Regions from separate parts of the Streptomyces sp. NPDC053076 genome, predicted to be linked through region 2. Evidence: riboswitches for the same ligand, from Rfam matches in the RefSeq annotation. Region 2 holds a riboswitch; each other region holds the start of a gene.

Region 1 (4,311 bases), on a different contig from region 2:
CCTTCCTCTCCGTGGAGGTCGCGAACACGATCTCCAAGGGTCTCGTCGACGAGACCGGCATCCGTCCCGAGGTCATCTTCGCCGCCCTGGTCGGCGCGATCCTCTGGAACCTGCTGACCTGGCTGGTGGGCCTTCCCTCCAGCTCCTCGCACGCCCTGATGGGCGGCCTGGTCGGCGCCACCGTCGCCTCCGCCGGCTTCGGCGCCGTCCACGGTGACGTCCTGGTCACCAAGGTGCTGCTCCCGGCGGTCGCCGCGCCGATCGTGGCGGGCGTCGCCTCGATGCTGGCCACCCGCTTCTCCTACGGCATCGGCGGCAAGGCCGAGGGCGAGGCCACCCGCAAGGGCTACCGCGCCGGCCAGATCGCCTCCGCCGGCCTGGTCTCCCTCGCCCACGGCACCAACGACGCCCAGAAGACGATGGGCATCATCACCCTCGCCCTGATCGCGGGCGGCTCCATCGCCCCCGGTTCCAACCCTCCCACCTGGGTGATCCTCTCGGCCGGTCTGGCCATCGCGCTCGGCACCTACATCGGCGGCTGGCGCATCATCCGCACCATGGGCAAGGGCCTGACCGACCTGGAGCCGCGTCAGGGCTTCGCCGCCCAGACCAGCGCCGCGACCGCCATCCTGGCCTCCTCCCACCTCGGCTTCTCCCTCTCCACCACCCATGTCGTCTCCGGCTCGGTGATGGGCGCGGGCCTCGGCCGCAAGGGCGGTGTGGTCCGCTGGTCCACCGCGACCCGCATGATCGCCGCCTGGGTGCTCACCCTCCCGGCCGCCGCGCTGGTCGGCGCGGGCGCCGAGTCCGTCACCGACCTCGGTGACTGGGGGACCGCCGCCGTCGCCGCCTTCCTGGTCGCCTCGAGCTTCGCCATCTGGAAGTTCTCCCGCCGCGAGGTCGTCGACCACACCGACGTCGTCGCCGAGAGCGCGGAGCCGGCCGGTGTGGTCACCACCGCCATCGCCGCCGTGACCCCGCCGCCCGCGGGCCTGGTCACCGAGGGCCTGACGGCCACGATCCCCGCCCCGGCCGCCGAGCCGGCCCCCGCCACCCCGCCGGCCGCCACGGTCTGACCCCGGGCACCCGGTTACTGAAGGAAGCAACCCCATGAAGATCGACTGGGCGGCCATCGGCTCCGTCTTCGGCGTCAGCCTCGTTTTCACGGTGGGCCTGGTGGCCCTGTTCACCCTCGGCATCAACGGCCTGGCCCGGCGCGAGAAGGCCACGGCCCAGGGCGGCTCCGCCGGTCTCGCCGTCACCGGCGCCTACGTCTGCTTCGCGGCCTGCGCGGCGGCGGTGGCGTACGGCATCTACCTGATCGTGGCCAAAGCCTGAGCCACACCGTGCGGCCCGAGCCGCGCCGCGTGGCCTGACCCGCACGCGTGGCCCGAGTCGCACCGCATGGCCCGAGCCGCACCGCGTGGCCTGACCCGCACCGTGTGGCTCGGGCCGGCCCACGCCATGGCGGCGTTCCGGCCAAGCACCTCAGAGGCTCCCCTCCGGCCGCTCCGGAGGGGAGCCTCTGGCGTGCCCTCACGTCCCGTGATGTGGGGATCGGCACACTCTCCCCGCGCAGGTCAACGGCAAGTTGACGGCCGTTCCGGGCGCGTGGTGGACTGCCCAGGCCATGTACGGCGGCAAGAGAGGAAGCCGGTGCGAATCCGGCGCGGTCCCGCCACTGTCACCGGGGAAGAACCCCCCGGGAGCCAGGAACTCTCACCGCCGATTCACGTCGAACCAGGGCGCGGACACCCTGAGTGAGGACACAGATCGCCATGCTCGGCTGCCGAAGGACCAGTACCAGGACCGCTCCTGTGCCCACGGCCGGCTGAGCCGATGGGTGCCGATCGCACATACGCGTACGGCGCCGCCGCCGGCGTCCTCGGTGACCTGCTCCTCGGCGATCCGCGCCGCGGGCATCCGGTCGCCGCTTTCGGCCGGGCGGCCGGAGCCGTGGAAGGCGCCTTGTGGCGCGACCACCGCGGATGGGGCGCCCTGCACACCACCGTGTGCGCCGGTGGCGCCGTCGCTCTGGGCTCGCTCGCCGCACGCGCCGCACGCCCTTCCCGTACCGCCGCCGTCGCGCTGACCGCCGCCGCCACCTGGGCCGTCGTCGGCGGCACCTCGCTGGCCCGGGAGGCCCGCGCCGTCGGGCGTGCCCTGGAGGCCGGCGACATCGAGGCGGCCCGGGCCCGGCTGCCCCACCTGTGCGGCCGGGACCCGCAGGCGCTGGACGCCGACGGGATCGCCCGGGCGGTGGTCGAGTCGGTCGCCGAGAACACCTCCGACGCCGTGGTCGGCGCCCTCGTCTGGGGTGCCGTGGCCGGCGTGCCGGGACTCCTGGGATTCCGGGCGGTCAACACCCTGGACGCCATGGTGGGTCACAAGTCACCCCGCCACCGGCGCTACGGCTGGGCCTCCGCCCGTCTCGACGACGTCGCCGGCTGGCCGGGGGCCCGGCTGACCGCCGTACTCGCCGCCGCGGCCGGACCCGATCCCCGCGGCGCCCTGCGTGCCTGGAAGGCCGACGCGCACCGGCACCCGAGCCCCAACGCCGGGCCGGTGGAGGCGTCGTTCGCCGGTGCCCTCGGCGTCCGGCTGGGCGGGACGCTCTCCTACGCCGGCCGGGTCGAACACCGCCCCGTGCTCAACGGCGCCACCGGACGGCCGGTCCGGGTCACCGACATCGGCCGGGCCGTCCGGCTCTCCCGCCGTGTCGGACTGCTCGCGCTCGGCGTCACGGTCGCCGCGCGCACACTCCTGAAGGGACACGGGAAGTGAACGGTGGTCTCCTCGTCGCCGGCACCACCTCCGACGCAGGCAAGAGCGTCGTGACGGCCGGCATCTGCCGCTGGCTGGTACGCCAGGGCGTCAAGGTCGCGCCGTTCAAGGCGCAGAACATGTCCCTCAACTCGTTCGTCACCCGGGAGGGCGCGGAGATCGGCCGGGCCCAGGCCATGCAGGCCCAGGCGTGCCGGGTCGAGCCGACCGCGCTGATGAACCCGGTACTGCTCAAACCCGGTGGCGAGCAGAGCAGCCAAGTGGTGCTGATGGGCAGGCCGGTGGGCGAGATGAGCGCACGCGGCTACCACGGGGGCCGTCAACAGCGGCTGCTCGGCACGGTGCTGGACTGCCTGGCCGAGTTGCGGGGCACGTATGACGCGGTGATCTGTGAGGGGGCGGGAAGTCCCGCCGAGATCAACCTGCGGCGGACCGACATCGTCAACATGGGCATCGCCCGCAATGCGCGGCTGCCCGTGCTCGTCGTCGGCGACATCGACCGCGGGGGCGTCTTCGCCTCCTTCTTCGGGACGCTCGCCCTGCTCTCGCCCGAGGACCAGGACCTGGTCGCCGGGTTCCTGGTGAACAAGTTCCGCGGGGACGTCTCCCTGCTGGAGCCCGGTCTGGACATGCTGCACGGGCTCACCGGGCGGCAGACGTACGGCGTCCTGCCGTTCCGGCACGGCCTCGGCATCGACGAGGAGGACGGACTGCGGGTGTCGTTGCGGGGCACCGTACGCGAGTCAACCGTCGCTCCCCCGGTCGGCGAGGACGTGCTGCGGGTCGCCGTGTGCGCGATCCCGCTCATGTCCAACTTCACGGACGTGGACGCGCTGGCCGCCGAACCGGGGGTCGTGGTGCGGTTCGTGGACCGCCCGGAGGAACTGGCCGACGCCGACCTCGTGGTGGTCCCCGGCACGCGCGGGACCGTACGGGCGCTTCAGTGGCTGCGGGAGCGGGGGCTCGCGGACGCACTCGTGCGCCGGGCCGCCGAGGGACGCCCCCTCCTCGGCGTCTGCGGCGGCTTCCAGATCCTCGGCGAGCGCATCGAGGACGAGGTCGAGTCCCGCGCCGGGGAGGTCGCCGGGCTCGGGCTGCTCCCCGTGCGGGTACGGTTCGCCCGCGAGAAGACGTTGACCAGGCCGGCCGGGGAAGCCCTGGGCGAACCGGTCGAGGGGTACGAGATCCACCACGGCGTCGCCGAGGTCACCGGTGGGGAAGCCTTCCTGGACGGCTGCCGGGTCGGCCAGACCTGGGGCACCCACTGGCACGGTTCGCTGGAGTCGGACGGCTTCCGGCGGGCCTTCCTGCGCGAGGTGGCCACCGCCACCGGCCGCCGCTTCGTCCCCGCGCCGGACACCTGCTTCGCCGCGCTGCGCGAGGAACAGCTCGACCGGCTGGGCGACCTGATCGAACAGCACGCGGACACGGACGCGCTCTGGCGGCTCATCGAGTCGGGCGCGCCACAAGGACTGCCTTTCATTCCACCGGGAGCGCCCGCATGAGCACAGTGTTGTTGTTGTCGAC
Region 2 (4,311 bases):
GAGTGGGCCTGGACGGGGTCGCTGGCCTCGTGGGCCCTGGACCATCGCGCCGATCCGGACGGCTCCCAGGCGCTCGAGACGGCCACGGTCCATCGGGACGAATGGCTGCGCGGCTACCGGGACACGTTCGGCTTCGTCTGCCTCGTGCTGCGTCCGACGCGGGACTGACCACATGAACGGGCGCCTGCCGTCGGCGCCTTGGCTGGTCGCCCGCGCGGGTGGCCCGGCGGTGGGTTCGCGGAACCCGGACACGGTCCGGCCCCGGAGCTGACGACGGGCCGACGGCACACGCCGCGGGCGCGTGCGGCGAGGCTTCCGGGTGGGCGGATCCGCGCCCGGCTGACTCGTTCGGGTGACGGTGGATCGATTTGCCGCCTGGTGACCGAGAGGGACGACGCGATCCCGGGAAGGGTGACCCCGCACATCGTCACTCCTCGTGACTCCGCACGTCACCACTGCTGGTTGACGCCGCACGTCGTCACTGCTCGTGACTCCGCACGTCGTCACTGCTCGTGAAGGGACTCCACAGTCATGCGCCTTCGCACTGCCGCGGTCGCCGCCTTCGGCGCCCTCGCCCTGACCCTCGCCGTTCCCGCCTCCGCCTTCGCCGCGTCGGGAGAGTTCCAGTACACGTACACCGGTCTGGACGGCTCCCCCCGGATCGCGGTTCTGGAGGACCCGGACAGCGGGGAGTGCGTCACCCTCCCCGAGGTCGCGGATCCCGGCTCCAGTTCTCCGGCCCACTCCCCGCGCAACCGGACCGACGAGTACGCGATCGTGTTCACCGAGCCGGACTGCACGGGTGACTCGTTCACGCTGCGCCCGCGCACCGGCTACGGCAGCGAGCGTCTGAAGCTCCGGTCGGTCGTCTTCTTCCGCTGACGGGGTGAGGCGCGTCCCGCACCGCTCGCCGGCGCCCGTCCGCGCAGCGGCCGGGTGACGGCGCGGCGCCGCTGATGGAATGATGAGCGGCGACATAAGGCGACGGCGGTCCGAGGAAGCCGGTGTGAATCCGGCGCGGTCCCGCCACTGTGACCGGTGAGCGAGTTCCGGCAGGCCACCGCCCCATCGGGGTGGGAAGGCGGGACGAGCGGCGACCCGGGAGCCAGGAGACTCACGCGGTCGCCTCCTCGAAGGAACACCGGGGCGGATCTCCCCGGGAGGGGAGTGGCGCGGCATGGTCGGGCAACCGGTGGAAGAGGGACCGCCCCTGGGCGTGCCGGGCGGCGGTCCGGTGCCGTGCCGGGTCGTCGTGTGCCGGGACTGCTGTTGCGGCAGCCCCAAGGTGACCGGGGTCGATCACGCCGCGCAGACCGCGCGGCTGGAAGCGGAGGTGCCGGTGCGCGTCTCCGAGTGCCTCGACGTGTGCGATCAGGCCAACGTCATCGTCGTACAGCCCTCCGCCGTGGGCCGGGCCGCCGGCGCGCGGCCGGTCTGGCTCGGACTCGTCAACGATGCGGAGGCGACCGAGGACATCGTCACCTGGGTGCGAGCCGGCGGTCCCGGCGTGGCTCCCCGACCCGACATCCTCGACCTGTACGCCTTCACACCGCCGCGGCGCCGTGCGGAACCCTGAGAACCGCCCCGGCGAGAACCCCGGCCGGACCCGGGCCCGGCCGCCCCAACGGCGACCAGTGACCGTCAACCGTCCTCAGCGCGCCCGGATCTCACGCCGAAGGATGCGCTCGGACGGCTCGTCGAGGCGATGCTCGCGCAAGGCGCCCGCTTCGAACGGCACCCGCTCCGCACGGTGTTCGCGACCGCCGACCAGGTGGAGGCCACGGGCGCCTTCGGGGCGGGACGTCCCGGAGTGCCGTACCGCTCACCCACACACCTCAGGGCCGCCCGGCGGCGCGAGAGGAAGATCACCCCGGCGGGCGCGGTCTTGGCCGTGCGCCGGTCACGCGGTACGGTCTGTCCGATATCGACGACGGCGAGACGGAAGCCGGTGGAAACCCGGCACGGTCGCGCCACTGTGTGCGAGGCGTTCTCCAGACGCCTCGTGAGTCAGACCCGTGGCCGTCGTCATGTGCACCACCGAGATGGGACGCGAACTCCCAGAGGAGGGCCTGCCATGGCGCAGACCGTCGCCCAGCCGACAGCCACCCCCGCCGTTCCCGCCAAGCTGCCGCTGAAGGCGATAGCTCCCTGGGCGGTCTTCTTCGGCGTACTCATGCTGATCCTGCTCTACTTCGTCGGCGCCGAGCAGGGCGCCACCTCCGTGTTCAACGGCACGGACGTCCACGAGTGGGTGCACGACGCCCGCCACCTGCTCGGTTTCCCCTGCCACTGACGCGAGGGGAACCGCACCACCATGAACTCCGCAACCGTACGGAACCTCCTTGTACGGGGCATGCTCGCCGGCCTCGCGGCCGGCGTGCTCGCCCTGATCGCGGCCTACCTCCTCGGTGAGCCGAGCGTGGACAAGGCGATCAGCTTCGAGGACGCCCACTCCCACGAGCACGAGATGGAGGTCGTCTCGCGCTCCCTGCAGTCCACCGCCGGCCTCGCCACCGGCGTCCTGGTCTACGGGGTCGCCTTCGGCGGCATCGCCGCGCTCGCCTTCTGCTTCGCGCTGGGCCGCGTCGGCCGCTTCGGCCCGCGCGCCACGGCGCTGTTGCTGTCGGGCTCCGCGCTGCTCGCCGTCTACGTCGTGCCGTTCCTGAAGTACCCGGCCAACCCGCCGTCGGTGGGCGAGCCCGACACCATCGGCAAGCGGACCACCCTGTACTTCCTGATGATGCTGCTCAGCGTCCTCCTCGCGGTCGCCGCCACCATCCTGGGCAAGCGTCTGACGCCCAGCCTGGGCACCTGGTGGGCGACCGTGGTCGCGGTGGCCGCGTTCGCCGTAGTGATCGGTCTGGCCTATGAGTTCCTGCCGGTCATCAACGAGGTGCCGAACGACTTCCCGGCCACGTTGCTGTGGCGGTTCCGCCTGTCCGCGCTGGCCATCCAAGCCGTCCTGTGGATGGGTTTCGGTCTGGCCTTCGGTGAACTGGCCGAGCGCCTGCTGAACCCCAAGCCGGTGACGACCGCCGGGCGAGCGGTTCCGGCCGCGCGCTGACTCCTTCCGGACAACGGGGAGCCCTTCGGGGGTGAGGCGGCCGATTGCCTGCGCGGCGCGTTCGCGGCGCTGCCGCGCCGGCACCCGGACGAGCCGGCTCCAAAACCGTGTGCGAGCCACCCGGAGGGGCCTCTACCCTCCGGGCATGGATCTTCGCGAAGAACTTCCGAGCGACAGACGGGCCGTGCGGAACGTTCACCTGCAGGCGTTCGGTGACCATGGCCTCGTCGTGGCCGACCTGGTCGATACCCTGCGGGACACCATCACGCCCGAGGACGGTCTCTCGCTGGTCGCCGAGCACGACGGGCGGGTCGTCGGCCACGCCATGTTCACCCGCAGTCTGCTCGATGCCCCCCGGCGGCTGGTCGATGTGCACGTCCTCAGCCCGTTGGCCGTGATGCCTGAGCTCCATAAGCGCGGTCTCGGCTCAGCCCTGGTCCGACACGGACTGGGGATCCTCGCGCAGCGAGGTGTTCCCCTCGTCTTCCTGGAGGGCGATCCAGGCTATTACTCGCGTTTCGGCTTCGCGCCCGGTGATGGCCTGGGCTTCCGAAAGCCATCCCTGCGTATCCCGGACGGCGCCTTCCAGGCCATCAGGCTCCCGAAGCATGAGCCATGGATGACGGGGACGCTGGTCTATGCGGAGCCGTTCTGGCGGCATGACGCAGTCGGCCTCCGTGACCCCGGCGCACAGTGATGCGAGCGCCGGTGCCCCGGTGTGGCATGACACGCCGTTCGGACGCCGGTCCGGGCGGCACGGTGTCGACGGGCCGCGCGGGTGGCAGAACGAGTACGCGTCCGTGAGACCGAGGACGACGGGGGCCGACGCCCGCTGCGGCATCAGGAGGCCTGAACTTTCGGCCGGGGTCTTCGGCCTCCGGCTCAGTGGCCGTGGTGACGCAGCAGGAGGTCCGCGACCACCGGGCGGTGATCGGAGGCCGCCGTCTCCCCCGTGCGCGTGCCGGTCACGGCGACGTCCGGTGAGACGGTCACGAGGTCGATGCGCTTGACCGGGTCGATCGCCGGGTAGGTGTTGCCGCCGCTCGGGGCGGCATCACGCAAGGGGCCCCACAGCTTCGTCAGTTCGGGCGCGTTCGGTTCGGCGTTGAAGTCGCCCAGGAGGACCTTCGGACCGGGGTCCTCCGCCAGCACGGCCAGCATGTCGTCGACCTGGGCACGCCGGACGGAGGGATCCGTGCGGTAGTCCAGGTGGGTCGAGTACACGTGCACACGGGTGCCCCGGACCC
Region 3 (4,311 bases), on a different contig from region 2:
GCAGCGCCGTGACCACGAGCCGCTCGCGTTCCTGCCGGATGGCCGCCTCGGCCCCGTCCTCGTCACCTGCCGTCTCCTGGTGCCCGCCGGGCGCGGGAGGCTCGGGCAGCGCCGCCGTGTACCCCGCCTGGGCGACGGCCGCGACGAGGTCGTCCGGCAGGACCACCTCCGGATGGCTGACCCGGGCGCGTCCGGTGGCCAGATTGACCGTCGCCGTGACCCCGTCGAGCTTGGCGAGCTTCTTCTCCACCCGCCGCACGCAGGCGGCGCACGTCATGCCGCCGACCGTCAGGTCTGTGACGACGAGCGGAGCCGGCGGTTCGGCTCCCATCACTCACCGCCCCCGTGCATCCCGGGCATGTCACCCGTGCCCCCGCCGCTCCCCGTACCGCCACCGGTTGCGGCCCCGGTGCCGTGCATGCCGGGTGCCACCGGTCCGGCGGCGGATCCCACGGCGTAGGACACCGAGAAGACCAGCACCAGCAGCAGCACGAAGCCCCAGAGGGCGGGCGGGGGCGTCAGCTTGCGGGGTACGAAGCCCGCGATGCGGGAGGGATGTCGGGACTCGGCCATGCTCGGCCTTCCTGGTCGCGTCGAACCGTCTTACGGCGGTGGGCTGTCGCAGCCGTACCGCTGTAGGAGTCGGACGGACCGGGGGCCGAGTTCCGGCACCGTTTCATGACGTGCGCCACATGACGGACGGCGTGCTACACGTCCCCGCTCCGGCTGGAGCGGGTGCGCACGATGGCGAAGACGGCCGCGGCGAGCCCCAGTACACCCACCACCAGACCGGCGGCGCCGAGAGTCCGGGCGGTCGAGTCGCCGGACGTGTCGGCGTCGGAGCCCGCGGCGTTCCCCGGACGTGCGGACGAGGCCGTGGCAGTGGCATCGCCGTCCGCCGCGTCCTCGGCGGTGAGCTTGAGGACCGGGGCCGGGTTCTCCGGTTCGTCGTCGCCCTGGGCTTCCTCGATCCACCGGACGGTGCTGCCGTCGGAGTAGGTCTGCAGCGTCTTGAAGGTCAGCTCGCCGGTGTCGTCCGGCAGTTGTCCGAAGGCGACGTCGAAGTCCTCGTAGTGGCCGGGGGCGATCTTGCCGCCGGTCCAGGTGATCTCCGAGACGGCGTCGGTGATGGTGCCGTCGTCGGTCTTGACCGGCGTCTTGAGCTTGGTGTCGGTGACCTTCGCGGTCCAGCCGTCCCGCGGGGAGACGAGCACGCCGAGGACCGGGTGGCCGGTGGGGAGGAACACCTGCACCTTGGTGGTGCTCGCGCCGTCCTCCTCGTTCGGCACACGGAAGGTCAGGACACCGTCCGTGGCGCCCTTGGCGTAACTGCCGGGGTGGACGGTGACGTGTGCGGAGGCGACGCCCGCGGCGGCGAGCAGCCCGGCGGCGGTCAGGGCCGTGACGGCGCCGGTGCGGCGCAGGGTGTTGCGGTTCGGGGACATGAGTGGCGGGATCTCCGTACTGAGAGGTGCGGCTGTCGGGGAAGGTTCGGTGGCACCGCCCCTGCCGGCGGCCCCCGCCGATGAACGGCGTACCGCAGCCGCACCCCTCTCAGTGACCATGACCCGGTGCCCGGCGACCGGACCTGCTTCGGTGCGCCCGGCAGGCGCCGTGTCCCTCGGGTCACCTGCCACCAGGCGGCGAGTCCCGGCACGCACGCGACCGCACGGCGCAGCAGCGACCACAGCGCGGCCTCTCCGCGCCGCAACCACCAGGTGAGCACGAGAGCCGCCGCGATGTGCGCGAGGGTCGCGTGAGGTGTCACCGCGTGCGCGTGACCGTGCGCCATCCGCACCCCGTGCACGACCATCGAGTCGTGCTGGGGGCGAGCGGCATGGAACAGAAGGTGCAGCTCGCTCTGGGCGACGAGCGTGGCGCCGCCGATGCCGGCGAGCGATACCTCACGGCCACCCAGCAGACACGCTCCGGCGAAGACGGGCACGAACCCGGCGGCCTGCGCCCACACCGAGGGAGCCGCGCCCGTGGCCAGGGCATGGCCGCCGGTGGCGAGCAGCACGCACAGCGCGGCGAACACGGCCGCGCGCACGCTCCGCACCGCCAGGGACACAGTCATGGGGACAGATGCTGCCATGCGTCCGGGCGACTGTCCTCGCGGCTGAGCATGCGCGTCTGCGCCCGAACGCCGTTCGATCATGTCGTGCCTCTCCCTACGGGCCGGAGACGCAGACCGTTCACTCCTCCGCCCTTCTCCTGTTCCGTCCGGCCGCGTGTCGGGGTGGCGCGAACAACCGATCGGGGCCCTCGGGGCCACGCGCCGGGCGCGAGCTGTTGTGTGCCCCCCGAGCGCCGCCGACCCTCGCTTGTCATCGCCGTTACCTGGGCATTACTGTCACCTTGCCTTGGTGAACGGGAAATCCGGTGTGATGCCGGTGCGGCCCTCGCCACTGTGATCGGGAAGTCCGGCTCCGGCCCTCGCGGGCAGCCACTGGGTCCCCGGACCCGGGAAGGCGGGGCAATGGGCGGTGGTACCCGTGAGCCAGGAGACCGGCCGAGGCACGTCAACCATCCACGAGGTGCTGGAGAGGGTCTGCCGAGCCATGCACATAGCCGAGGGCTTTCTGCCTCCGGCGCACGCGGTCGCCTGGGGCGTCGTGTCCGCGCCGTTCGTCGTCCACGGAGTCCGGTCACTCACCCGCGAAGTCAGGGAACATCCCGAGAGCACGCTGCTCCTCGGGGCTTCCGGAGCCTTCACGTTCGTGCTGTCCGCGCTGAAGCTGCCTTCGGTGACCGGGAGTTGTTCGCACCCCACCGGCACCGGCCTGGGCGCCATCCTGTTCCGTCCGCCGATCATGACAGTACTGGGCACCATCACCCTGCTGTTCCAGGCCCTGTTGCTCGCGCACGGCGGCCTCACCACGCTCGGCGCCAACGCCTTCTCGATGGCGATCGTCGGCCCCTGGGCCGGGTACGCCGTCTATCGGCTGCTGCGCCGCTGCGACGTGCCGCTGATGGTCACCGTCTTCTGCGGCGCCTTCGTCGCCGACCTGTCCACCTACTGCGTCACCAGCGTGCAGCTGGCCCTGGCGTTTCCCGATCCGAGCAGCGGATTCCTGGGCGCCCTCGGGAAGTTCGGTTCGATCTTCGCCGTCACGCAGATTCCCCTCGCGGTCAGCGAGGGACTCCTCACGGTGCTGGTGATGCGGCTGCTGGTGCAGTCCAGCAAGGGCGAACTGACCCGGCTGGGTGTGCTCGTCACCGGCGGCCGAGGCACCGCGGAGGCGGAGGCGGTGGCCCGATGAGCCGGAACGCGAAGATCAACACCTTGCTGCTGTTGTGCGTTGCCGCGCTGGCCGTACTTCCCGTGGCGCTCGGGCTGGGCGACCACAAGAAGGAACCCTTCGCCGGCGCGGACGCCGAGGCGGAGACGGCGATCACCGAGATCAAGCCGGACTACAAGCCATGGTTCTCGCCGCTGTACGAACCGCCGTCCGGTGAGATCGAGTCGGCGCTGTTCGCCGCCCAGGCGGCCCTGGGTTCGGGTGTGCTCGCCTACTACTTCGGCCTGCGCAGGGGACGGCGCCAGGGCGAACTCCGCGCCGTTGCGGCGCCGGACGGCGAGGCGACGGAGAGCACGTCCGACGAGTCCGCTGCCGAACGGACCTGAGCCGGGGTGCTGCCGATCGACGCGGCGGCGCACAGCAGTCGCTGGCGCCGCCGTCATCCCGTGGACAAGGCCGTGCTCGGACTGGGCCTCACCGCTCTCGCCGTCTCGCTGCCGCCCTGGCCGGGGGCAGCCCTCGTCCTGGTGACCGCGCTCACCGTCCTGCTGGGCCCGGCGGGAGTGCCCGGCCGCCGCCTGTGGCGTGCCTACCGCGTTCCCCTGGGCTTCTGCCTGACGGGAGCGGCCACGCTGCTGGTCCAGGTCGGCGGACCCGACGGGTTCGTCAGCCTGGCCGAGGACGGACCGGTCCGCGCCGGAGAGCTGCTGTTGCGCACCTCGGCCGCCTCCCTCGGCGTGCTGCTGTTCGCCTTCACCACTCCGATGTCCGACCTGCTGCCCTGGCTGGTGCGGGCCGGGGTGCCCGCGCCCGTCGTGGACGTCGCGATGGTGATGTACCGGATGAGCTTCCTGCTCCTGGACTCGGTCCGCCGCATTCGCGAGGCACAGGCGGCCCGGCTCGGCCACACCACCCGAACCGCCGCGTGGCGCTCTCTGGCCGGGCTCGGCGCCGTGGCGTTCGTCCGTGCCTTCGACCGTGCGGCACGGCTTCAGACGGGACTCGCGGGGCGCGGATACGACGGCACCCTGCGCGTTCTCACGCCCGAGGCTCGCGTCTCCGCCCGCTT

What was found. A riboswitch is a leader RNA that binds a small molecule or an ion and turns the genes downstream of it on or off. The one in region 2 is predicted to bind cobalamin.
Region 1: it holds a riboswitch for cobalamin, as region 2 does, so the genes downstream of both, ACIGYR_RS13280 (cobalamin biosynthesis protein) here and ACIGYR_RS36415 (CbtB-domain containing protein) in region 2, are expected to answer to the same signal.
Region 3: it holds a riboswitch for cobalamin, as region 2 does, so the genes downstream of both, ACIGYR_RS15785 (energy-coupling factor ABC transporter permease) here and ACIGYR_RS36415 (CbtB-domain containing protein) in region 2, are expected to answer to the same signal.

The regions. Positions count from the first base shown of each region.
Region 1 covers NZ_JBITZL010000002.1:1,340,333-1,344,643, reverse strand. Annotated here, with positions in the region: gene ACIGYR_RS13290 (anion permease) at 1-1,076, shown strand, start outside; gene ACIGYR_RS13285 (hypothetical protein) at 1,111-1,338, shown strand; cobalamin riboswitch at 1,598-1,740, shown strand; gene ACIGYR_RS13280 (cobalamin biosynthesis protein) at 1,840-2,784, shown strand; gene ACIGYR_RS13275 (cobyric acid synthase) at 2,781-4,289, shown strand; gene cobN (cobaltochelatase subunit CobN) at 4,286-4,311, shown strand, end outside.
Region 2 covers NZ_JBITZL010000014.1:35,557-39,867, forward strand. Annotated here, with positions in the region: gene ACIGYR_RS36400 (SAM-dependent methyltransferase) at 1-168, shown strand, start outside; gene ACIGYR_RS36405 (hypothetical protein) at 532-882, shown strand; cobalamin riboswitch at 995-1,116, shown strand; gene ACIGYR_RS36410 ((2Fe-2S) ferredoxin domain-containing protein) at 1,178-1,576, shown strand; cobalamin riboswitch at 1,895-2,038, shown strand; gene ACIGYR_RS36415 (CbtB-domain containing protein) at 2,075-2,293, shown strand; gene ACIGYR_RS36420 (CbtA family protein) at 2,315-3,064, shown strand; gene ACIGYR_RS36425 (GNAT family N-acetyltransferase) at 3,210-3,761, shown strand; gene ACIGYR_RS36430 (endonuclease/exonuclease/phosphatase family protein) at 3,947-4,311, opposite strand, start outside.
Region 3 covers NZ_JBITZL010000003.1:544,277-548,587, reverse strand. Annotated here, with positions in the region: gene ACIGYR_RS15805 (heavy metal translocating P-type ATPase) at 1-331, opposite strand, end outside; gene ACIGYR_RS15800 (hypothetical protein) at 331-573, opposite strand; gene ACIGYR_RS15795 (YcnI family protein) at 708-1,445, opposite strand; gene ACIGYR_RS15790 (hypothetical protein) at 1,394-2,077, opposite strand; cobalamin riboswitch at 2,326-2,532, shown strand; gene ACIGYR_RS15785 (energy-coupling factor ABC transporter permease) at 2,562-3,263, shown strand; gene ACIGYR_RS15780 (energy-coupling factor ABC transporter substrate-binding protein) at 3,260-3,628, shown strand; gene cbiQ (cobalt ECF transporter T component CbiQ) at 3,635-4,311, shown strand, end outside.